DNA from 3 places in the Pantoea sp. CFCC18179 genome. Region 2 is predicted to be linked to each of the others. Evidence: predicted binding sites of a transcription regulator. Region 2 holds the regulator's gene; each other region holds the start of a gene.
The links. Region 2 encodes ArgR, which controls arginine synthesis, uptake and breakdown. Its sites were predicted from a motif close to ANTGAATAAAAATACANT; they were not measured.
Positions count from the first base shown of each region.

Region 1: argC (N-acetyl-gamma-glutamyl-phosphate reductase) is a predicted target of ArgR. The motif match lies at 4,895-4,912, and genes of this name have one in related genera.
Region 3: argF (ornithine carbamoyltransferase) is a predicted target of ArgR. The motif match lies at 4,222-4,239, and genes of this name have one in related genera.

Region 1 covers NZ_JBNBPM010000011.1:8,087-15,897, forward strand. Annotated here, with positions in the region: gene argH (argininosuccinate lyase) at 315-1,688, opposite strand; gene ACPUC7_RS18430 (argininosuccinate synthase) at 1,764-2,981, opposite strand; gene argB (acetylglutamate kinase) at 2,996-3,769, opposite strand; gene argC (N-acetyl-gamma-glutamyl-phosphate reductase) at 3,785-4,789, opposite strand; gene argE (acetylornithine deacetylase) at 4,959-6,107, shown strand; gene ppc (phosphoenolpyruvate carboxylase) at 6,352-7,811, shown strand, end outside.
Region 2 covers NZ_JBNBPM010000002.1:33,316-41,126, forward strand. Annotated here, with positions in the region: gene ACPUC7_RS04760 (barstar family protein) at 1-183, shown strand, start outside; gene yhcN (peroxide/acid stress response protein YhcN) at 240-506, opposite strand; gene ACPUC7_RS04770 (YdgH/BhsA/McbA-like domain containing protein) at 611-877, opposite strand; gene yhcN (peroxide/acid stress response protein YhcN) at 969-1,232, opposite strand; gene argR (transcriptional regulator ArgR) at 1,722-2,192, opposite strand; gene mdh (malate dehydrogenase) at 2,609-3,544, shown strand; gene mscM (miniconductance mechanosensitive channel MscM) at 3,596-6,931, opposite strand; gene asd (archaetidylserine decarboxylase) at 6,946-7,811, opposite strand, start outside.
Region 3 covers NZ_JBNBPM010000004.1:320,411-328,221, forward strand. Annotated here, with positions in the region: gene ACPUC7_RS11005 (beta-N-acetylhexosaminidase) at 1-978, shown strand, start outside; gene ridA (2-iminobutanoate/2-iminopropanoate deaminase) at 1,069-1,455, opposite strand; gene pyrI (aspartate carbamoyltransferase regulatory subunit) at 1,534-1,998, opposite strand; gene pyrB (aspartate carbamoyltransferase) at 2,010-2,945, opposite strand; gene argF (ornithine carbamoyltransferase) at 3,186-4,196, opposite strand; gene rraB (ribonuclease E inhibitor RraB) at 4,359-4,781, shown strand; gene miaE (tRNA isopentenyl-2-thiomethyl-A-37 hydroxylase MiaE) at 4,842-5,603, shown strand; gene ACPUC7_RS11040 (GNAT family N-acetyltransferase) at 5,693-6,196, opposite strand; gene ACPUC7_RS11045 (valine--tRNA ligase) at 6,263-7,811, opposite strand, start outside.

The DNA.
Region 1 (7,811 bases), on a different contig from region 2:
ATGAACGATTAGCCCTATCAAGGCGTGAACGGGAATAATGCGCGCATCGACATGATATGGAGCAGCACCTGCAAACTGCTCACACCAAATCACTGTGCCGGCCGGGAGTGGCCTGCCCTTGATGATGTGCCTATAACAAGATGTAATTCCGAAGCTAGAGGTTGGCGGGCTACCGTAGAGGTGCCCGCTTTTTTTTTGCGAATTTTCAGGTCACCATAAATGACGACCCTACGAAAATACGCAATATCATTGTAGGGTCGCCATTTATGGTGACCGAAAAACGCTTAACGGCCTGAATGACAACCCAGCGGGAATTAACCCAAACGCTTTTGCGCTTCGCCGATGGCAAAGGCGACTTGCTGCGGTGATACGCCGCCTTTCGCGTTACGCTTATCCAGGCAAGATTGCAGCGACAGAATTGGATACACATCATCCTCGATCACCGCGCTGAACTGCTGCAACTGCGCCAGGCTCAACGCTTCCAGCGCCACACCTTGTTTGATCGCTTCCACCACGGTTTCACCGACAATGTGGTGCGCTTCGCGGAATGGAACGCCTTTCGCCACCAGATAATCAGCCAGTTCGGTTGAGTTGGCATAACCTTGCTCGGCCGCTTCCTGGCAACGTGGACGCTTCACCTGAATGCCGTCCAGCACCAGCACCGACATATGCAGGCAATCAAGCCAGGTATCGAGCGCATCGAACAGCCCTTCTTTGTCTTCCTGCATGTCTTTGTTGTACGCCAGCGGCAAGCCTTTCAGCGTCATCATCATGCCGGTCAGTGCGCCTTGCACACGGCCACATTTGCCACGAATCAGCTCCAGCGCATCTGGGTTTTTCTTCTGCGGCATCAGTGAAGAACCGGAAGTCACTTTGTCAGACAGCTCAAGGAAACCGGCTTCGCCCGTGTTGAAGAAGATCAAATCTTCGGCAAAGCGCGACAGATGTACCATACCAATCGAGGCATCAGACAACAGCTCCAGCACGTGATCGCGGTCGGAAACAGTATCGAGGCTGTTACGTGTCGCAGAGGCGAAACCTAACCAGCCCGCCAATTGCTGACGATCAATCTCATATGCGGTACCGGCCAACGCGCCGCAGCCCAATGGGCTAACATCCATACGCTTCAGCGCATCCTGCAAACGGCTTTCATCACGCGCCAGCATTTCCACATACGCCAGGCACCAATGTGCGAAGGTAACCGGCTGTGCGCGTTGCAAGTGGGTATAACCCGGCATCACCGCATCCTGATTGGCAGCAGCGGTGGTCACCAGCGCCGATTGCAGCTCGCGTGTCGCTTCCAGCAGCACAGCAACCTGCTCTTTGCACCACAGCTTCAAATCCGTCGCCACCTGATCGTTACGGCTACGGCCAGTGTGCAGTTTCTTGCCCAACGCGCCGACTTTATCGATCAGCTTGCCTTCCACCCAGCTATGAATGTCTTCCGCATCGCTTTGCAGAATCTGCTCTGGATTGGCGCGCACTTCCACCAGCAGTTCATTCAGCGCGTTTTCCAGCTGTTGCTGCTCATCATTGGTCAGCACGTTGACCGTCACCAGTGCTTTTGACCAGGCAATCGAGCCAGTGATGTCCTGCTCGGCCAGGCGATAGTCAAAACGCAGTGAATCGTTGAACTGCTTGAACCGTTGGTCTGCTGCCTGGGAAAAACGTCCGCCCCAAAGTGCCATCTGAATTACTCCTGAATCTGTTAAACAAAAGGCGGCCCGAAGCCGCCCTTGCAAAATATGTTGCTTACCGCGGTATTACTTCTTCTGCTCGTTCAACGCACGAATACGTGAAGAGAGTGAGAACAAGCGGATAAAGCCGCCCGCATGACGGTGATCGTACACTTCGTCTTCGCCGAAGGTGGCGAACTCTTCAGAGTACAGGCTGTTGGCTGACGTTTTCTGCGTGGCAGTGGCGTGGCCTTTATACAGCTGTAATACCACTTCGCCGTTCACTTCTTCTGCCAGTGATTCGGCAGCGGCCTGGATGGATTTACGCAGCGGCGCGAACCAGCGGCCATCGTAAACCACGTAAGACATTTCATGGCCCAACTGCTCACGCCATTTGAAGCTATCGCGATCCAACACCAACTGCTCAACCGCACGCAGCGCGTTCACCATGATGGTGCCGCCCGGGGTTTCGTAGCAGCCACGTGATTTAATGCCAACCAGACGGTTTTCCACGATGTCGATACGACCCACGCCGTGTTTCGCACCCAGCACGTTGAGTTTTTCCAGGCACTGGAACGGGCTCAGTTTCTCGCCATTAACAGCCACAACGCGACCTTTCTCAACGGTCACGGTGACATTCTCTGGCTGATCTGGCGCTTCCAGCGGATCAACGGTCCACACCCAGCAATCTTTGTTCGGTGCATTCGCTGGACTTTCCAGCACGCCGCCTTCGGTAGAGATGTGCCAGGCGTTCTCATCGCGGCTGTAAATTTTTTCCAGCGACGCGGTGGTTGGGATGTTGCGCTCTTTCAGGTAATCCAGCAGCGCTTCACGTGAACGCAGATTCCACTCACGCCATGGCGCAACCACTTTCAGCTGTGGTGCCAGCGCGGTGTAGGTGGTTTCGAAACGCACCTGATCGTTACCTTTACCGGTTGCACCGTGGCACAGCGCATCTGCGCCAACTTTCAGTGCCAGCTCAACCTGCGCTTTGGCGATGATTGGACGCGCCATTGAGGTGCCCAGCAGGTAAGTACCTTCGTACAGCGCGCCAGTTTGCAGCACTGGATAGATGTAATCGCTGATGAACTCTTCACGCAGATCAACCACGTGGCATTCAGATGCACCTGATTGCAGCGCTTTTTTCTCAACGCCTTCCAAATCAGCCGGATCCTGACCAATGTTGGCGACAAACGCCACCACTTCACAACCGCCGTAGTTCTCTTTCAACCAGGGAATGATGGCTGAAGTATCCAGACCGCCGGAGTAGGCCAGAACGATTTTTTTGATGTTTTGCGTGCTCATGTCTTAATCCTTGATTATGCGAGAATCCGGGTGCCAATCGACACGCCGTTGAAAAGGGTTGGCAGTTGTTCAGCATGACGCCAGCTGGCGATATCCACCGGGCGACCCAGCGTACGCGCGGCATCGAGTGCGGCGTTCACTTTCACGATCATGCCATCGGTGATGATACCCTGCGCGATCAGCTGTTCCGCTTTCTCTGCGGTCATCTCTGCAATGCGCTGGCCTTTGCCGTCGAGAATGCCGCTAACGTCCGATAACAACACCAAATCAGCACCAATCGTCGCTGCCAGCGCCGTCGCCGCCTGGTCAGCGTTGACGTTCATCAGTTCGCCGCCATCGGTGATACCAATCGAGCTGATCACCGGCATATAACCTGCCGCCAGCAAGGTATTCACCAGCGCCGGGTTGCCAGGCGTCGCGTTGCCAACGTGACCTAACTCTTCATCGAACTGCGCTACATTCACTAAACCGGCATCGCCCAGGCACAGCCCAACCGCACCAATGCCATATTTCTTCGCCCACGCCAGCAGCGTTTTGTTGGCGGTACCGGCTAACGCACCGGTAATAATGTCAATCTGATCGGCTGGCGTCACGCGCAAACCGTTCTTCTTTTTCACCGGCAGTGCGAGTTTCTTCATCAACTCGTCTACCAGGCAACCGCCGCCGTGCACAATGATCAGCGGACGCTGATATTCATTGCGGTACGCCAGCAGCGCATCAAACAGACGGGCCAGCGCTTCTTCGCTATCCAGCAGCACGCCACCCAGTTTAATGATCAAAGGATTCATTGCGTTATCCGTCGGTTAAATCAAAGACAACGTTTCGGGGAAGCCGAAACGAATGTTCAAACACTGAACGGCCTGCGAGGAAGCGCCTTTCAGCAGGTTATCTTCGGCCGCCACCACAATCAGGTGCTCGCCTTGCATTGCAAAACCGATATCGCAGAATGGCAAGCCGACCACCGCTTTCAACGCTGGCACACCTTTGTCATATACGCGCACCAGCGGTTTGTCGTGATAGGCGTTATGGAAAGCGTCAGCCACATCTTGTTGCGTCACGCCCGCTTTCAGGCGGCAAGTGGTGGTCGACAAAATTCCGCGCGGGAAGCTGCCTAAATGCGGGGTGAAGATCACCGGCGTGCCGAGATGCGCCACGATTTCGGGATGATGACGATGATTGAACAAGCCGTAAGGCTGCAAGCTCACTTCACAGAAGCTGGTGGTCACGCTGGCTTTACGTCCGGCACCGCTCACACCACTGGTGGCATTGATCACCGGCCATTGTGCATCGTTAAGCAAATTAGCCGCGATCAGCGGTTTCAACGACAACTGCGCTGCGGTTGGGTAGCAACCCGGTACCGCCACCAATTGCGCGTCTTTAATTTTGTCGTGTTGCCATTCGGCCAGACCGTAAACGGCTTTATCCAGCCATGCCTGATGCTGATGGCTGAAGCCGTAATATTGGGTATAGAAAGCGTCGTCGTTTACGCGGAAAGCGCCAGAGAGATCAAACACCACACAGCCGGCTTTGAGGAATTCAGGTGCCAGATCGTGGCTGACTTCATGGGCAGTTGCGAGGAACACCACATCGACTTTATCAGCCCATTCAGCGGCATCACTTAGCGGCTGCAACGGCAAATCGACAATGCCTTTCAGCTGCGGATGCAAATCCGACAATAACTTTCCAGCATCCGGGCTTTGCGCTGAAACCGCCAAAGCGGTTATGTTCATATGCGGATGGCGATTCAGGTAGGTGGCAAGCTCTACGCCAGCGTAACCACTGGCACCAACGATCAGCGTATTCAACATCAGGCTGTATACCTTATTACAGTCACACGTATCGGGTCGCGGCCTTGCCCCGTTGCCCAGGATGCCGTTTGCAGAAGATTTGATGCTTCACATGCAAACGACGTTATTGTATTTTTATTCACTATTAATGCATGAATATTGATACATCCTAACCCAAGGACCGTCAACAGTGAAGACAAAATTACCACCTTTTATCGAACTCTACCGCCAGTTGATTGCCACACCATCAATCAGCGCAACCGATAGCGCGCTGGACCAGAGTAATGAAACTTTAATCAATTTATTGGCCGGCTGGTTCCGTGATATTGGCTTCAGCGTTGAAGTGCAACCGGTACCCGGCACGCGCCACAAATTCAACATGCTGGCGCGCAGCGGATCGGGTGCTGGCGGTCTGTTATTGGCTGGTCACACCGATACCGTTCCCTTTGATGATGGCCGCTGGACGCGCGATCCCTTCACGCTGACCGAGCACGACAACAAGCTGTACGGCTTGGGCACCGCCGATATGAAAGGCTTCTTTGCTTTTATTCTGGATGCGCTGCGTGACGTTGACGTGACCAAACTCAGCAAGCCACTCTACATCCTCGCCACTGCCGATGAAGAAACCACCATGGCGGGCGCGAAGTATTTCTCTGAATCGACGCAGTTACGCCCGGATTGCGCCATCATCGGTGAACCGACTTCGCTCAAACCAGTGCGCGCACACAAAGGCCATTTGTCGAATTTCATCCGTATTCAGGGACAATCGGGCCACTCCAGCGATCCCGCGCGCGGTGTAAACGCAATTGAGCTGATGCATGAATCCATCACGCAGCTGATGCAACTGCGTAACACCTTGAAGGAGCGTTATAACCACGATGGCTTTGCCATTCCGTATCCAACCATGAACTTTGGTCATATTCATGGTGGCGATGCGGCCAACCGTATTTGTGCCTGCTGCGAATTGCACATGGATATTCGTCCGCTGCCGGGCTTAACGCTGAGTGATTTGGATGGTTTGCTGAATGAAGCTTTAGCGCCGGTGAGCGAGCGCTGGCCAGGACGTTTGACCGTTGGCGAGTTGCATCCGCCGATTCCAGGCTATGAATGTCCGGCTAATCACGAATTAGTGCAAGTGGTTGAGAAGCTGCTGGGCGTGCCGACCGAAGTGGTGAACTATTGCACTGAAGCGCCATTTATTCAGCAATTGTGCCCAACGCTGGTTTTAGGCCCGGGATCTATCAATCAAGCCCACCAGCCAGACGAATTTATTGATACCGCATTTATCAAGCCGACACATGCACTTATCACGCAAGTGGTGCAGCATTTTTGTCATTGATGAACAACAGATGGGGCATTTCACTGTTAAATCAGCAAATTGCCCTGTCATTGTTCGGGATTTGATAATAAGAATAACTTATCTCACTTCACTGCAAACAAATTCTTTGAATTTCCGTCATTTAGCAGCACATTTACGATGATTTAAGGCAATTGACGTGCAGGAAGATACGTGGCTAGATAAAAGACGATGTTATGCCCGTTGGGCATAGAGATTATTAAGACGATAAGGGTGTCAGGGTCCAATGAACGAACAATATTCCGCAATGCGAAGTAATGTCAGTATGCTCGGCAAACTGCTCGGGGATACGATTAAGGATGCACTAGGAGAGAACATCCTCGACCAGGTGGAGACCATCCGTAAACTCTCTAAGTCATCCCGTGCGGGAAATGACACTCATCGTCAGGAACTGCTGACCACGCTGCAAAATCTCTCCAATGAAGAGTTATTGCCGGTGGCGCGCGCTTTTAGCCAGTTCCTTAACCTGACCAACGTGGCAGAGCAGTATCAGACCATTTCACGCAGCGGCGATGGCCCGAATCATCCGGAACTGCTGAAAACCACGTTTGAACGCCTGAAGCAGCAAGGCGATATTAGCGAAGCGGCGATTCGCAATGCGATAGAAGAACTGTCGCTGGAGCTGGTGCTGACGGCACATCCAACGGAAATCACTCGTCGCACGCTGATCCATATGCTGGGCGAAGTGAATAGCTGCCTGCAACAACTCGATCACAGCGATATTTCGGATTACGAACGCACCCAGGTGATGCGTCGTCTGCGTCAGTTGGTGGCACAAGCGTGGCACACCGACGAAATCCGTAAATATCGCCCAACGCCAATTGATGAAGCCAAGTGGGGCTTTGCGGTGGTGGAAAACAGTTTGTGGCAAGGCGTACCTGCTTTCCTACGCGAGCTGAACGAACAAGTTGAAGAGACGTTCGGCATCAAACTGCCGGTTGATTTCGTGCCAATCAAATTCACCTCGTGGATGGGCGGCGACCGCGACGGCAACCCGAACGTCACTGCTCCGATTACTCGCCACGCGATGCAGTTGAGCCGCTGGAAAGCCGCCGATCTGTTCCTGCGCGATGTCGGCGTGCTGGTGTCTGAGTTGTCGATGTCCGAATGTAGCGATGAAGTACGCGAATTGTGCGGCGATCCGGAAGCATTGGAACCGTATCGCATGATTCTCAAGCGCATTCGCGATCAGCTGATGATGACGCAAGCTTATCTGGGACGCCGTTTGAAAGGCGAGCGCCCACCGCGCCCTGCCGATCTGCTGGTTTCCAACGAACAACTGTGGCAACCGCTGTTTGCGATTTATCAATCACTGCAACAGTGCGGCATGGGCATCATCGCTAATGGCCAGCTGCTGGACACGCTGCGCCGCGTGAAGTGTTTTGGCGTGCCGCTGGTGCGCATCGACATTCGCCAGGAAAGTACCCGTCACACCGAAGCGATTGCTGAAGTGACGCGTTATCTCGGTTTGGGTGATTACGAAAGCTGGTCAGAAGCGGATAAGCAAGCCTTCCTGATCCGTGAATTGAACTCCAAACGTCCATTGCTGCCACAGCAGTGGGAACCGAGCGACAACATCCGCGAAGTGCTGGATACCTGCAAAGTAGCCGCCGAAGCGCCGCAGGGGTCGATTGCTTCGTACGTGATTTCGATGGCGAAAACGCCGTCCGACGTGCTGGCCGTGCA
Region 2 (7,811 bases):
GCCATCAACGATCTGGACGATCTTTGGGACGCGATCATTGGTGAGCAATTGCCGTTGCCGCTGGAGATTGAGTTTGTGAATCTGGGGAAAGGGCAGAAACGCCGGTATGGCGCATTGATCCTGCTATTTGATGAAGCAGAAGAGGAGCTGGAAGGCCAGCTCCGCTTCAATGTAAAGCAGTAGACCCAAAAAGGGCCCCGGCGAGCGGGGCCAAAGGGTTCGTCTTAATTGACGAGGAATTACTTATAAAGCTCAGCGGTTAAGTGGTAGCTGTCGCCGGTTTTGGCTTCGATCACTTTATAAGCGCTGGCACCTTGCTCATCTGCTTTCTGCGAAAGCTGGGCACGGTAATCCATTGGTGAACCGCCGGTACCGCTGATTGAAATAGTGCTGCCGGTAGGTTGCAGATTCTGCGCCGTTTCATCGGTTACCAACTGTGCCGCAGAGGCACCGAAGGCGATCAGGGAAAACAGGCTAGCAGTTGCGATGGTTGTTTTGATATTCATAATTTTTCTCCTCGTATAATCAACAACCTGCGGCAAAAAGTGGGGTAGGCGGGTCGTCGATCTCGTGTCTGGCGCCTAAGCGGCGCCTGACGTTCGATGTTTAATTATTTGTACAGTTCAGCAGTGACGTGGAAGGTATCGCCACGGTTGTTCTCAATAATGCGGTAATGGCTAGCACCTTGAGCATCGGCTTTCTGTGACAGTTCCTGACGAACGTTGGTCTGGTCACCGTCCACACCGCTCACGCTGATGGTTTGATTCAGTGGTTGCAGCTGTTCAGCTTGTTCATTTGAAACCAGGCTTGCGGCGCTAGCGCCAAATGACAGAACAGAAGCCAGGGTCATTACAGCGATAGATAATTTGGTTTTCATGATTCTACTCTCCTGAAAATTGGGTTGGTAACCTGAGAGGCAAAGGCGTCTCAAACGGGTCACCCTTCACATTGCGTCTTGAATCAGTAACTTATTTGTACAGTTCAGCGGTAGCGTGATAGCTGTCACCGGTATTCGCCTCAATCACGCGGTAGGCTTTTGCACCTTGCTGATCGGCTTTATCGTTTAACTGCTGACGGATATCCATTGGAGAACCGCCCACGCCGCTGACGCTAATGGTGCCTGCGGGTTGCAGATTCGCTGCTTGTTCAGCATTGATAGAATCTGCTGCAAATGCACCAAATGACAGGGCAGAGAGAACACTTAATGTTGCAATAGTAGTTTTAACGTTCATGGTATTTTTCCTCGTCGTCTATTTTTATCTTTTTCTTTCGTGTGATTTGCATCACGAAACTAAGTATAGATCTAATCACTCATGAAATTAATATCCAGCTAATAATGTTTGGTTGTAATTCTTTATCCTTATGGCACTTTTTTAGAACGGTAAGTTATAAAAACCGCCTGGATCTTAACCATAGCTTGTTATTTCAATGTAAAAACAATGATCTACATCAAATTATCTTTTAGTGCGAAAGATCATGGTTGATCCCGCTGGCTGATACGCCGTGAGAAGGGAATGACACTGAGCACATAATGTAAAGCAGTGTAAAATAGCGCAATAGGTTAAGCAGGGGAAAAGGTCGTACCATTATTTAGGTCGAACGATAACGCTCAGGCATATGGATAACCTATTATATGAAAAGGATTTTGTGGCAAGAATGGCAGATAAGCGGTGCGCAGAGAGAGGTTACCGGCAGCTGAACAGCCGGTAACGGGCAGGGTTTTATAGCTCTTGTTCGAATAAAACCAGAATGGCGTCGTACAGCTGCTTTACCGAGAAGGTGCGCGCTGGCGTAATAAAGATGGTGTCATCACCGGCGATGGTGCCGAGAATCCCTTCTGCTTTCCCGAGAGAATCCAGCAAACGTGCAATCAGCTGTGCTGCACCGGGGCTGGTGTGAATCACGACCAAGGCATCGTTATAATCGATATCCAACACTAGGTTCTTCAGCGGGCTGGTGGTGGTTGGAACGCCAAGCTCTGCTGGCAGGCAATACACCATTTCCATCTTCGCGTTGCGGGTGCGGACTGCACCGAACTTGGTCAGCATGCGAGACACTTTGGACTGATTGATGTTCTCGAAGCCGTCTTCCTGCAGCGCCTGCACGATTTCGCCCTGGGAGCTAAATTTTTCTTCCTTTAATAAGGCTTTGAACGCCTTGATCAGGTCGTCTTGTTTTGATGGGTTTCGCATAAGCTACCAATAAGAGAGGGTTGCAGCAGGCAACAGGCCCACGGCAGATAAATTATTATGCATTTAGATGAATTTTTATGCAATCAATCTGATGTGAATTACTCGCAGGGCAGCGATCATAGCAGAATTTTATATCGCACGAAAATCGCGGGCAGACGCGCAAAGCGAAGGTTGCAAAGTTGTTATATTATTGAGGTGGTAACAACAATATTGATGATCATTGCCGTCCATTGTCTTCTGGCTGCGAATGAATCATTCAGGCGACTTCTGAAGTGGAGATGTCTCGGGAGCCGATCGATTGCGGCGTAGTGTTAAGTGCGCGACAGGTTTTGTCGCTATCGCCTGAGAAGTTGATTAAACTCGTAACCTGATGGATTTTCGGCATATCTCTGCCCCACCTTAATAAGGAGTTCAGGATGAAAGTTGCCGTTCTCGGTGCCGCTGGTGGTATTGGCCAAGCGCTTGCACTGCTGCTTAAAACTCAATTGCCCGCAGGTTCAGCCCTCTCACTTTATGATATCGCGCCGGTTACGCCGGGTGTGGCGGTCGATCTCAGCCACATTCCAACCGCAGTCACGGTTGAAGGCTTCAGTGGCGAAGATGCGACACTTGCGCTGCATGGTGCTGATGTGGTGCTGATCTCCGCTGGCGTGGCACGTAAACCCGGCATGGATCGTGCTGACCTGTTTAACGTCAACGCCGGTATCGTGCGCAATTTGATTGAGCAAGTTGCCAGCACCGCGCCGAAAGCGCTGATCGGCGTTATCACTAATCCGGTGAACACCACGGTGGCGATTGCCGCTGAAGTGCTGAAGAAAGCCGGCGTGTATGACAAAAATCGTCTGTTTGGCGTGTCAACCCTCGACATCATCCGCGCCAATACTTTCGTCGCTGCGTTGAAAGGCAAGCAGCCTACTGAAATTGAGGTTCCAGTGGTCGGCGGACACTCGGGCGTGACGATTCTGCCACTGCTGTCGCAGGTAAAAGGTGTGAGCTTTAGCGATCAGGAAGTGGCCGATCTCACTAAACGCATCCAAAACGCCGGTACTGAAGTGGTGGAAGCCAAGGCCGGTGGCGGATCGGCAACGTTGTCGATGGGGCAAGCGGCGGCACGTTTTGGTTTGTCGCTGATTCGCGCGCTGCAAGGCGAAGCCAATGTGGTGGAGTGCGCCTATGTCGAAGGCGATGGCGAATACGCGCGCTTCTTCTCTCAGCCGCTGCTGCTGGGTAAAAACGGCATTGTTGAACGCCGTCCGCTGGGGACGTTAAGTGCCTTTGAACAGCAAGCGCTGAACGGCATGCTGGACACGCTGAAGAAAGATATCGCGCAGGGCGAAGAGTTTGTGAAATAGCGCTCTCTGCGGCAATAAAAAACGCCCGGCAATTGCCGGGCGTTGTGTTTTTTATAATCCGCCTGACTTGAAGGTCTTATTAGCGGGAGCACCGTTACTGGCCGGATTTTGCTTGCCTAGCGTTTCCATGCGTACCTGGAACGGTGGGAACGGCATTTCAATGCCATGCTCCTCAAAGCCGCGCAGAATTAGCTGATGCAATTCGTGACGCAGCGGCATGCGATGTCCCATTTCCGCCGCGTGCACGCGCAGTTCAAACAATTGAATACCTTGTTGCAGATCGACAAGGAACACATCCGGCGCTGGCATATCAAGCACGTAAGTACAACGATCTGCCGCTTGCTTGAGAATGTTGGTCACTTCATCGCTGTTGACTCGCGCCGGTGCTGGAATGGTTAGCACCACACGCGTCACCGAATCCGACAGCGACCAGTTTACGAACTGCTCCGTAATGAAGGCCTTGTTCGGCACGATGATCTCTTTGCGATCCCAATCGGTAATGGTGGTGGCGCGCGTATTGATACGTGTGATGCTACCGGTCAAATCACGAATGGTGACGGTATCGCCGATACGAATCGGCTTCTCAAATAGAATAATCAGGCCAGAAATAAAGTTGGCGAAGATCTCCTGCATACCGAAGCCCAATCCCAGACCTAACGCGGCAACCAGCCATTGCAGCTTCGACCACTCAATGCCCATCATCGAGAAGCCGATCAGGCCGCCGATCAGCATCAACGCATATTTGGTTAAGGTGGTAATCGCATAACCGGTTCCTGGTGCCAGACTGAGATGTTGCAACAGCGCCAGTTCCAGTAGCGCCGGCATATTACGCACCAGCTGCGTGGTGATGATCAGCACCAGAATGGCTATCAACACCGCGCCCAGCGTAATCGCCTGCACGCTATCAACGCCTTGAATGGTTGTGGTGGCATTCCATAACGGAATGTTATCGAGGAAGCTGAACGCCGAGTGAATTTCTGACCACAAAACAATCACCGAAACCAGCGCGATTAGCGTCAGAATCGAGCGCACCAGACGCAGCGACTGCGCGCTGATCTCATCCAGGTCGATACTTGGCTCATCAATTTCGATGGTGTCAGCATTGACCGGCGTTTGTTGTTCTTTCTCTTCTTCACTGCGCGCGCGGTTAGCCAGCATATCGGCACGACGCTGGCGTGCACGATCAAAGGCGATGCGGCGGCGTTGAATCAGCATCCAGCGGCGAATGATGTGATACACCACCAACAGGAAGAACCAAATGCCAACCGAGGTTTCCAGACGCGCCAGCAGCGCCTGCGCCGTGGCTAAATAACCGATGCAGGAAGCGAATGCCGCCACCAACGGAATGGCAATCAGCAGGTTCCACAGAATGCGGTTTACAAAGTTATCGCCATTGCCTTCTTTATCGAGATACAGCGGAATGCCCGCGCGTTTCAGGCTCACCGTCACGATGCTCAGCGCCCCACAAATCAGGATGAAGCACAGGCGGCCGAGCGTAGCGGAGAACTGCGGATCATCGAGGTTGGCAAAGGCGATCAGCAGCATAATCAGCGGCACAATCAAGCCAACGGTCAGCGAGTAATAACGCATGGCGCGCGCCACACGTGCTTGCGGCCAGCGGAAATGCACCACGAACAAACCGTCGTTGCGGGCAAAGGCTTTGCTGATCATAAAGGCCCACAGCAGCGGCAGCGTGGCGGTAATGCCGTCGCCAATCGCCACGGCGAAAGGATACGGCCACGCATGCTGCAAACCATAACCGAGCGCAGCCCACAAAACCGGCAGCGGCAGCGCAACCAGAATTGACCAAAACACGGTACGCAACGTCAGGCTAAAGCGGTCTTGGGTCACTTTGCCGACGCGGCTGGCGGAGCGCTGCATAAAGGCGTGGTAGTGACGGCGCGAGCTAATACTGAAACCGACCAACAGCACCGCGCCAATAATCGGCAACACGGTTTCACGGTTGGTAAACATCATCGCCAGCGCTTTGCCGAGTTGACCTGCGGTATCCAGCGACAGCAGACGATTGAGATCCTGCGCCATTTCCATCGGGAAATTCAGGCCGATGGCGTTAACGTCGGCGGTCCAGAACAGATAGCGGTGCGTGGCGTCTTTCACTTCCACCAACGCATCCTGCAACTGGGTATTGGACACTTTGAGTTTGGTGATTTCCAGAATCAGCGTATCGCAGCCGGAGATCAGCGAATTCAGTAATTCGCGCTGGGTTTTCAACTGCGCTTCAAGGATACGCGTTTGATCGGCACTAAACGGCGTGCCGTCATCCTGCTTGGCTTTACGCAGCTCTTGCTGATGTTCTAACAAATCTTCGTAGTGCAGACGTTGGACGCGCAGTTGCCCCATTTCGCTGTCGATTTGCTGCGATTTTGGCATTTCCGGCAAACGCGCCACTTGCGCACGCAGCGCTTCTCCCAACAGGTTCGATACGCCGAGCCATTGCGACTGCTCACGCAATGTGCTCAGCGCCTGGCGTACTTGTAAGGTTTGGTTGGTGGCAAGACGTTGCTGTGATGCCACCAGATCCATGCGCTGCGCTTGCTGGTTGAGATCGGCTGAAAGTTCGCGGTTGACGCGGAATTGATCGCTGATGGAACTCGGCAAATCGCCGCTGTTCTCGGCCAATTGCTCGGTGCGCTCCAGCGCCAGTTCGGCCTCACGCTGACGTTGATTGTTGAGCTGATTGCGCAGCGCTTGCAGATAATTATCCAGCTGCGTGGCTTTGCGCTGATGCACTTCAGCGCGCATGCGCGCCAGTTCCTGACGATTGTTAGCGGAGAGTTGCGCCAGTTCGAGTTCATCAACGCGTGCTTTATTGGCGGCGTTTTCCGCCTGGCGCGCGTAGATCTGCGCCTGCGCTAAAGGAGTGGAGGCCGCCGATGCGCTCTGTACCCGACGATCGCTTTCGGTCATCGCGCGGCGTGCATCGGTTTGCTGTTGCGGCAGCTGTGAAAGTGAATCACTGATCTCGCGTGCGCGATCCTGCTCTTGCTGCGCCTGGCGGCCTTCTTCCAGCAGCTGGCTGCTGACTTGCAGCAATTCCTGATCCAGCTCGGCGCTGCTCATGTTGCTGCGCACCGTTTTGCTGCTTTCCGTCAGCGTGGCGATTTGCTGACGTAACTCGCGCGACAGGCGCGGGAAATCATCAATCACCTGCTGATATTGCTTAGCCCGTTCCAGCGATTCGTCGCGTTCGGTGAGGAAGTTAATCGCTGCTTCCAGCGCTTGAACCTGTTCGGTTTGCGCAGGAGAACTTTTCGCGGATTTAGCCGCATCCAGCTCTTGCTTGAGCTGGCTGGATTGCGGAATGGAAGCTGCAAATACAGAACTGCTGAGCACCAGGCTCAGCAGTAAAGAGAGAAGAACGCGCACGGGAGAGGTTCCGGTTATTTGCTGAGTGAGACGCTGTCGCCGGGCTGGGGCAGGGCGATAGCCAGCGGCTGACCAAGACGGGTTTTACTCTCAGCTTCAAGGCTTTCGGCCAGTTTCACGCGATTTGGCGCGAACAGGTTGATCACCGTTGAACCCAATTTGAAGCGACCCATTTCCTGACCTTTCAGCAGCACAACCGCGCCATCATGATCGGCAGAAGGATAACGCCAGCGTTTGATCACCCCTTCGCGCGGCGGCGTAATGGTGCCAGCCCAAACGGTTTCGATGCTACCAACAATGGTGGCACCGACAAGGATCTGCACCATTGGGCCGTGATCGGTATCAAACACACAGATCACGCGCTCGTTACGCGCAAACAGATTCGGAATGTTGCGAGCGGTCAGCGGATTAACCGAGTAGAGATCGCCTGGCACATACACCATTTCGCGCAGGACGCCGTTACATGGCATGTGCACGCGATGATAGTCACGCGGCGCGAGGTAAGTAGTAACGAACTCGCCGTCGTGGAATTGATCCGCCAGATCGTCATTGCCCGCCAGCAGCGCTTGCAAGCTATAAGTATGGCCTTTCGCCTGGAAGATCTGATCGCCCGCAATGCGACCTAATTGGCTGATCGCGCCATCGGCTGGCAGCGCCAATAAAGACGCGTCCGGATCGATAGGACGCGCGCCCTCTTTTAACGGGCGGACAAAGAAATCATTGAAGGTACGATAGCTGCCGGTATGTGGCTTGCTGGCTTCCGCCATATCCACTTTGTAGTACCAGACAAATATGTCGATGACCGCTTTAGTGAGCCAGCCACCACGACGACTCGCACCCCAACCGGCGAGTTCGGTGAGCCCTTTTTTGGGCAAAATAT
Region 3 (7,811 bases), on a different contig from region 2:
GATTTCAGCGGCAAAGCGCGCCGCATGGTCAGCGATATTCGCTGGTTATCGCCAACGCAACTGACGTTCAACGTTGACACATGGATGGGGCCGTTCCAGCCGGTGGTGACGCTGACGCAAGATAAGTTGACCGGTTACATGCTGGTGGGCAACGTGCGTTATCCCACTGAAGGCAACAAGCTGACGCAAGTGCCGAAAGGTATTGCGCCGTCAGTGCCGACGCCGGAGCAGATGCAAAATAATCTGATTGGTGGGGAAGCCGCATTGTGGGCTGAAAACGTTAATAGCCGCGTTATCGATACACGTTTGTGGCCGCGCGCTTTTGTGGTGGCGGAACGTTTATGGTCGGCGAAAGATGTCACCGACAGCGACAACATGTATCAACGCCTCAGCGCGGTGGATCGTTGGGGCACCATTTCGGTCGGTTTGCTGCAGCATCAACAAGCTGAGGTACAGATGATGCGCCTGGCGAATAGCACCGACATCGCACCGCTGCGCGTATTGGCGGAAGTGCTGGAACCTGCGCAGTATTACACGCGGCAACACCTGAAATTCCAGGCAGGCCATTACGACTATTTCGAGCCGCTCAATCGTCTGGCGGATGTGTTACCGGCGGAAAGCAATGCGGTGCGCTTGCTGGATAAGCAGGTTGACCGGCTGATTGCCAATCGTGCCGATCACGCGGCAGCCAATGCGATTCGTCAGCAATTACAACGCTGGCAGAGCAACAGCGATGCGGTGATGCCGCTGATTTTGGCCAATTATCAGCTCAAGCCGTTGCAGCAACAAGTGCAGCAGGTGGCGCAATTGAGCCGCATGGGGCTGGATTTGGTAGCGGCGCTGGAGCGCAATCAGGCGTATGGCGCAGGCGAAGTGGCGCAGATGCATGCGCAGTTAGATGCGGCGGCGCAGGTGCAGGATGAAACGGTGCTGGCGTTGGTGAGGCCGTTAGAGAAGTTACTGCGTTCGTTTAAATAGCTGGGGTGATCGAGAGTTTAATACGTGCACTGTACGGTTCCCTCTCCCGCGCGCGGGAGAGGGCTAGGGTGAGGGGAAAATCGCACCCAATCAGCGACGTACCGCGATCGCCTCGATCTCAATCTTCACATCTTTCGGCAGACGCGCCACTTCCACGCACGAACGTGCTGGGAAGCTGGCGTTGTGCTCGGTGAAAAACGCTTCATAAGTGGCATTCACCGTTGCGAAGTCATTCAAATCCTTCACAAATACGGTGGTTTTTACAATGTCGCCCACTTTCAGGCCGGCGGCTTCAACAATCGCCTTCACATTTTCCAAAGACTGGCGCGCCTGTGCAGACACGTCGTCTGCCACTGCGCCAGTGGCGGGATCAACTGGAATCTGGCCTGAAGTGATGATCATGCTGCCGAGATCCACGCCCTGCACGTAAGGGCCAATTGCGGCGGGTGCGTTAGAGGTACTGATTTCGCGAGACATTGTTTCTCCTTAGAAGTGCGCGGCCGACCGATGTCCGCCGCGATATGAATCGCCCCATTATAGGGACGCGACGGGCGATTACCAGTGACCGAGCACCACGTGGCGCGCGAACTCTTTCTCGCAATACTTACACTTCAAATGCACATCGTCTTCGCGCTTTTTCACCGCAAAGCTGGTCGAAACCGGTTCATTACGACTGATGCAGTTGGTGTTCGGGCAGGTCAACACGCGTTCGATACGATCCGGCAAGGTTGGGGCGATCTTCGCCACCACTTCGTAGTCATCAATGCGGTTCACCGTGGCGAGCGGCGCGTACACCGCCAGCTGGTTGATTTGATCATCGGTCAGGAACGTGTTCTCGATCTTGATCAGATCCTTGCGGCCCATTTCACCCGACGGCAAGTTCAGGCCAATGGTGATGCGTTGATCGGTTTCGGTCAGACGAAACAGCGAGAGGATTTTAAAGCCAATCTGCGCCGGGATATGGTCAATCACCGTGCCGCGTTTGATCGCTTCAACCTGCAATTTATTATCGTGAGTCATCGGTTTGCTCCTTACAGTGCCAGATCGCGATTCAATACCAGCGCCAGCAACGCCTGGCGCGCGAAGATGCCGTTACCAGCCTGCTGGAAATACCAGGCGTGCGGCGTGTTATCAACGTCGGTGGTGATTTCATCAATGCGTGGCAGGGGATGCAGCACTTTCATGTTGTCGCGCGCACCGGCTAAATCCGCAGCACGCAGAATAAACTGTGCTTTGACGTTGGCGTATTCAGACGGATCGAGACGCTCTTTCTGCACGCGCGTCATGTAGAGAATATCGAGTTCAGGCATCACTTCTTCGATGGTGTCGTGGCGTGACCAGGCAATGTTCTGTTCATCCAGCATATCGGTGATGTAAGCCGGCATCGCCAGCGCATCCGGTGCGATGAAGAAGAAGCGATTGCCGCTGAATTTCGCCAGCGCCTGCGTCAACGAGTGCACGGTGCGGCCATATTTCAGGTCGCCGACCATCGCCACATTGAGGTTATCGAGGCGGCTTTGCGTTTCGCGGATGGTGAACAGATCGAGCAGCGTTTGCGTTGGATGCTGGTTGGCACCGTCGCCGGCATTAAGAATCGGAATGCCGCCGGAGAATTCCGTGGCCAGACGCGCCGCGCCTTCTTGTGGATGTCGCATCACAATGGCATCGACGTAGGTGCCAATCACCGAAATGGTATCGGCCAGCGTTTCGCCCTTCTTGCCGAGCGAAGTGTTGCTGCCGTCAGCAAAGCCCACCACCGACGCGCCAAGGCGATGCATCGCGGTTTCAAACGACAAACGTGTGCGCGTGGAGGCTTCAAAGAAGCAACTGGCGATCACGTTATGCTTCAGCAGTTCTGGCTGAGGATGCGCTTTCAACTGAGCGGCGGTGTGCAGCACCAGCTCCAGCTCATCGCGGCTGAGATCGTTAATGGAAATGATGTGCTTGCGATATAGCGGGTTGGCCATAGCGTTCTCCTCTGCGCTGCCGGATTGCGGACAAAAAAAAGCCCCTGCTTAAGGGGCTTTTTTTACGATCGATTGATGACGGAAAGAAACAGGTGCGCCGCCCGCTGTCAGGCGCCGTTGAGCGTCAAATTGTGCGCTGCGCTGTTGCATGTTTCCTCCGGCAAATTGGGCCGCATTATACGCATTCACTGATTTGCATCAAGCAAATATCGCGCACGAGGTAAACGTTTGCTTGTGCTGTTATTGCTTGTTGCCCAGCGTCGCCACCATCACGGCTTTAATGGTGTGCATGCGGTTTTCTGCCTGGTCAAACACAATGCTGTGTACTGATTCAAACACCTCATTGCTGACTTCCATGCCATCCTGCAAACCGTATTGTTCGGCCATTTGGCGGCCTAAGGTGGTTTGGTCATCATGGAAGGCCGGTAAGCAGTGCAGGAATTTCACCTGCGGATTGCCGGTCAAGGCCAGCATCGCGCTGTTCACCTGATACGCACGCAGAAGGGCGATGCGCTCTTCCCATACCGATTTGGCTTCACCCATCGAAACCCACACATCAGTGTAGATGAAGTCGGCACCTTGCACGCCTTCAGCGATATCTTCGGTTAAGGTAATTTTGCCGCCGGTTTGCTGGGCTGCGAGGCGGCACTGTTCCACTAACTCGCCTTCCGGCCAGCAGCCTTTTGGCGCCACTAAGCGCAGGTCCAATCCGACCAATGCGGCGGCTTCCAGCATGCTGTTGCCCATGTTGTTACGCGCATCGCCAACATACACCAACGTCATTTGATTCAAGGTTTTGCCTGGCAGATGTTCCTGCATCGTCAGCAGATCGGCCAACAACTGAGTGGGGTGGAACTCAGTGGTTAAGCCGTTCCACACCGGCACGCCCGCGAATTCCGCTAAGGTTTCCACTAATTCCTGACCGTAACCGCGATATTGAATGCCGTCATACATACGTCCCAACACGCGCGCGGTGTCCTTCATCGACTCTTTATGGCCGATTTGGCTGCCGCTTGGGCCGAGATAGGTGACGTTAGCGCCCTGATCGTAAGCGGCAACTTCGAAAGAGCATCGAGTACGAGTCGAGTCTTTTTCGAAGATGAGCGCGATGTTTTTGCCTTTCAGGTACTGCGTCTCGACGGCATTTTTCTTAGCGTGTTTTAATTCACCGGCCAAACTCAGCAGTGAATCGATTTCTGCGGGGGTGAAATCCAGTAATCTCAGGAAATGTCTTTGATACAGCTGACTCATACAGCGCTCCAGATGCTCACATTAAAATGAATTAAAATTCAATCTAACCGTATGAATATGCATTTTCAACCCCGTCGTTAAGAAACTTGTTGTTTTGTGTAGTGGCGCGCGAGGCAGTGTGGGAAAATAATTGTATTCAGCCGAAAATTTGAGGACACACCCATGGCATATGAAGCATTGCTGGAAGAACAGCGCGAAGAGACACGCCTGATCATTGAAGAGCTGCTGGAAGACGGCAGCGATCCCGATGCGCTTTACACCATTGAGCATCATCTCTCCTGCAATAACTTCGATTCACTGGAGAAGGTCGCGGTTGAAGCCTTCAAACTGGGCTTCGAAGTGAGCGAGCCAGAAGAGCTGGAGCTGGAAGAGGGTGGCACCGTGATGTGCGTGGATATCCTGAGTGAAGGCGCATTAAAGCCTGAGCTGATTGATGCGCAGGTCGAGCAACTGGTGAATCTGGCGGGTAAATTCAACGTCGATTACGACGGTTGGGGCACCTACTTTGAAGATCCAGACGCTGAAGATGAAGATGACGACGGTGATTTCATCGACGACGAAGAAGACGATGGTGTGCGTCACTAAGCATTAATGGGCGACGCTCGTCGCCCTAAAACGTTTCCCCGCAAGACAAAAAGATTGCCGATGAATTATGCTCCGCTATTAGAACCCATTTACGCGTTCCTGCATTGCCGCACGCCGCAAGCGTGGATCGATGAAGCGCGCAAGCCAGAAAATCTCACGCTGTTGCTGACCGATCACATGGTGTGCGAGTTAAAAGCCGCGCAAACCGCGGTGTTTATCATCCGTAAATATGTCGCGGATAAACCCAGCGGCGATGCCATTCTGGCGTGGCTCAAGCCGTACGAAGACTTTATTTATCGCGATGAGCCAGATAATAACTTCATCAACGCGCATAAGAATCTGACCAAAAGCATCATTGTGCGCAACGAATTGCCGTGGGCGGACGATTTGGTTGAGATGATGGTGTTGCTGATTAAAGAAGAGCTGCATCATTTCTATCAGGTGTGGGAAATCATGCAGTCGCGGGGTTTGCCTTACCGCAAAATTACCGCCAGCCGCTACGCCAAAGGCTTGATTCGTGAAATTCGCACTTACGAGCCAGAAGCGCTGGTGGATAAGTTGATCTGCGGGGCTTATATCGAAGCGCGATCCTGTGAACGCTTTGCTAGCCTGGCGCCGTATCTGGATGAGCAGTTGGAGAAATTCTACATTTCGCTGCTGCGTTCGGAGGCTCGCCATTATCAGGATTACCTCAAGCTGGCAGAGCAGATTTCACCAACAGATATTGCGCCGCGTGTGCGAGCCTTTGGCGAAGCCGAAGCGCGATTGATTAGCGAAGCGGATGGCGAATTGCGTTTTCACAGCGGCGTGCCGGCGGTTTAAGCAATGGCTGCTTCCTGGTGCGCATGAATGCGCACCCTACAAAAACGGCGACTAAACCGTAGGGTCGCCATTCTTGGCGACCTCAAACATCACAACATCTTCAGCATCCGCACTTCGCAATCCACATGCCCAGTGCAGCCCATCGCGCCTTCGATATGTTCAAATCCCAACGACTCATACAGCTTTATCGCGCGCGTCAGGCTGCCGGTGGTTTCCAGATAGCAGCGGCGAAAGCCTTGCTGACGCGCATAATCCATCGCGCGTAGCGCCAGATCACGTGCCAGACCTAAACCGCGCACTTGCGGCAGGAAATACATTTTCTGCAACTCGCAAATATCCGCTGCGCTACAGGCCAGTGGCGCAACGCCGCCGCCGCCAACCACCACGCCATTATGTTCAACAATCCAATAGGCGCTGTTGGTTTCGCTGTACAGTTCGAACAGGCGATCCAGATTGGGATCGGAAACGGTATAGCCTTTATCCGCCGTCAGACCAAATTCGGCTGATACATCGCGGATCACTTTGGCAATCAAGGGATTATCAGCGGCTATAATCGGGCGAACGTGCAGGTTAAGTGGCGTGACGGTGCTCATCATTATCTTCCGGTATAAAAAAGCCGGGCAGTGCCCGGCTTCGATTAAGCAGTTGGACTGAAGCGCTTACAATGCCGCAATCACGCCCTGCTGTTCAAACAGTTTTGCTTTTGATTGCTCAAGTTCAGCCACGCGCTCGCGCTCTTTCGCGACCACGGCTTCCGGCGCACGAGAAACAAAGCCTTCATTCGCCAGCTTGCTCTGGATCTTCTCGATTTCGACATCAAGTTTCACCAGCTCTTTCGCCAGACGCTCAAGCTCGGCTTCTTTGTTGACCAGATCCGCCATCGGGATCAGCAACTCCGCGCCTTCAACAATCTTGGTGACCGAAACCGGGCCTTTCTCGCCCGCAGGCAAGATGGTCAGGCTTTCCAGACGCGCCAGACGTGACAGGAAGGTACGGTTCTCTTCCACACGACGTTGCGCGGCCGCAGAGCAATCACGCAGCAGCACGTCGAGCGGCTTGCTTGGCGCGATGTTCATTTCGGCACGAATGTTACGCACCGCTACGATTGCCTGCTTCATCCACTCGATATCAGCTTGCGCCTCGGCATCTTCTTTCGCCGCTTCATACTGCGGGAACGGTTGCAGCATGATGGTATCGTGATCGATGTTTTTTAGTCCTTTCACACGCTGCCAGATGGTTTCGGTGATGTAAGGAATGATCGGATGCGCCAAACGCAGCAACGCTTCCAGCACGGTGACCAACGTATTTCGCGTACCGCGCAGTTCCGCTTCGCTGCCGCTATTCATGACCGGCTTGGTCAGCTCCAGATACCAGTCGCAGAACTGGTTCCAGGTGAAGTCGTACAGAATGTTGGCTGCGATATCAAAGCGATAGCTATCAAGCGCTTCGCGATAGGCTTTCACACTGCGGTTGAATTCAGACAGAATCCAGCGATCTGCCAGCGACAGCTTCATCTCTCCGCCGTTCTGGCCGCAATCCTGCTCTTCGGTGTTCATCAGCACAAAGCGGCTGGCGTTCCAAAGCTTGTTACAGAAGTTGCGATAACCTTCGAGGCGCTTCATATCCCAGTTGATGTCACGACCGGTGGAAGCCAGCGCGGCCAGCGTAAAGCGCAACGCATCGGTACCTGATGGCACGATGCCGTCCGGGAATTGCTTCTCGGTACGTTTGCGGATTTTCTCTGCCAGCTGCGGCTGCATCATGTTACCGGTGCGCTTCTCCAGCAAATCTTCCAGCGAAATGCCGTCAATCATATCCAGCGGATCGATGACGTTGCCTTTCGATTTGGACATCTTCTGGCCTTCTTCATCGCGAATCAAACCGGTCATGTAGACGGTTTTGAACGGCACTTGTGGCTTGCCGTTTTCATCTTTGATGAAGTGCATGGTCAGCATGATCATGCGCGCAATCCAGAAGAAGATGATATCGAAGCCGCTCACCAGCACGCTGGTTGGATGGAAGGTACGCAGTGCTTCGGTGTTATCTGGCCAGCCCAGCGTCGAGAAGGTCCAAAGACCCGACGAGAACCAGGTATCCAGCACGTCATCGTCCTGGCGCAATGCAACGTCAGCAGCCAGATTGTTTTCCTGGCGCACTTCGTCTTCGGTGCGGCCAACATAGACGTTGCCATCATTGTCGTACCACGCC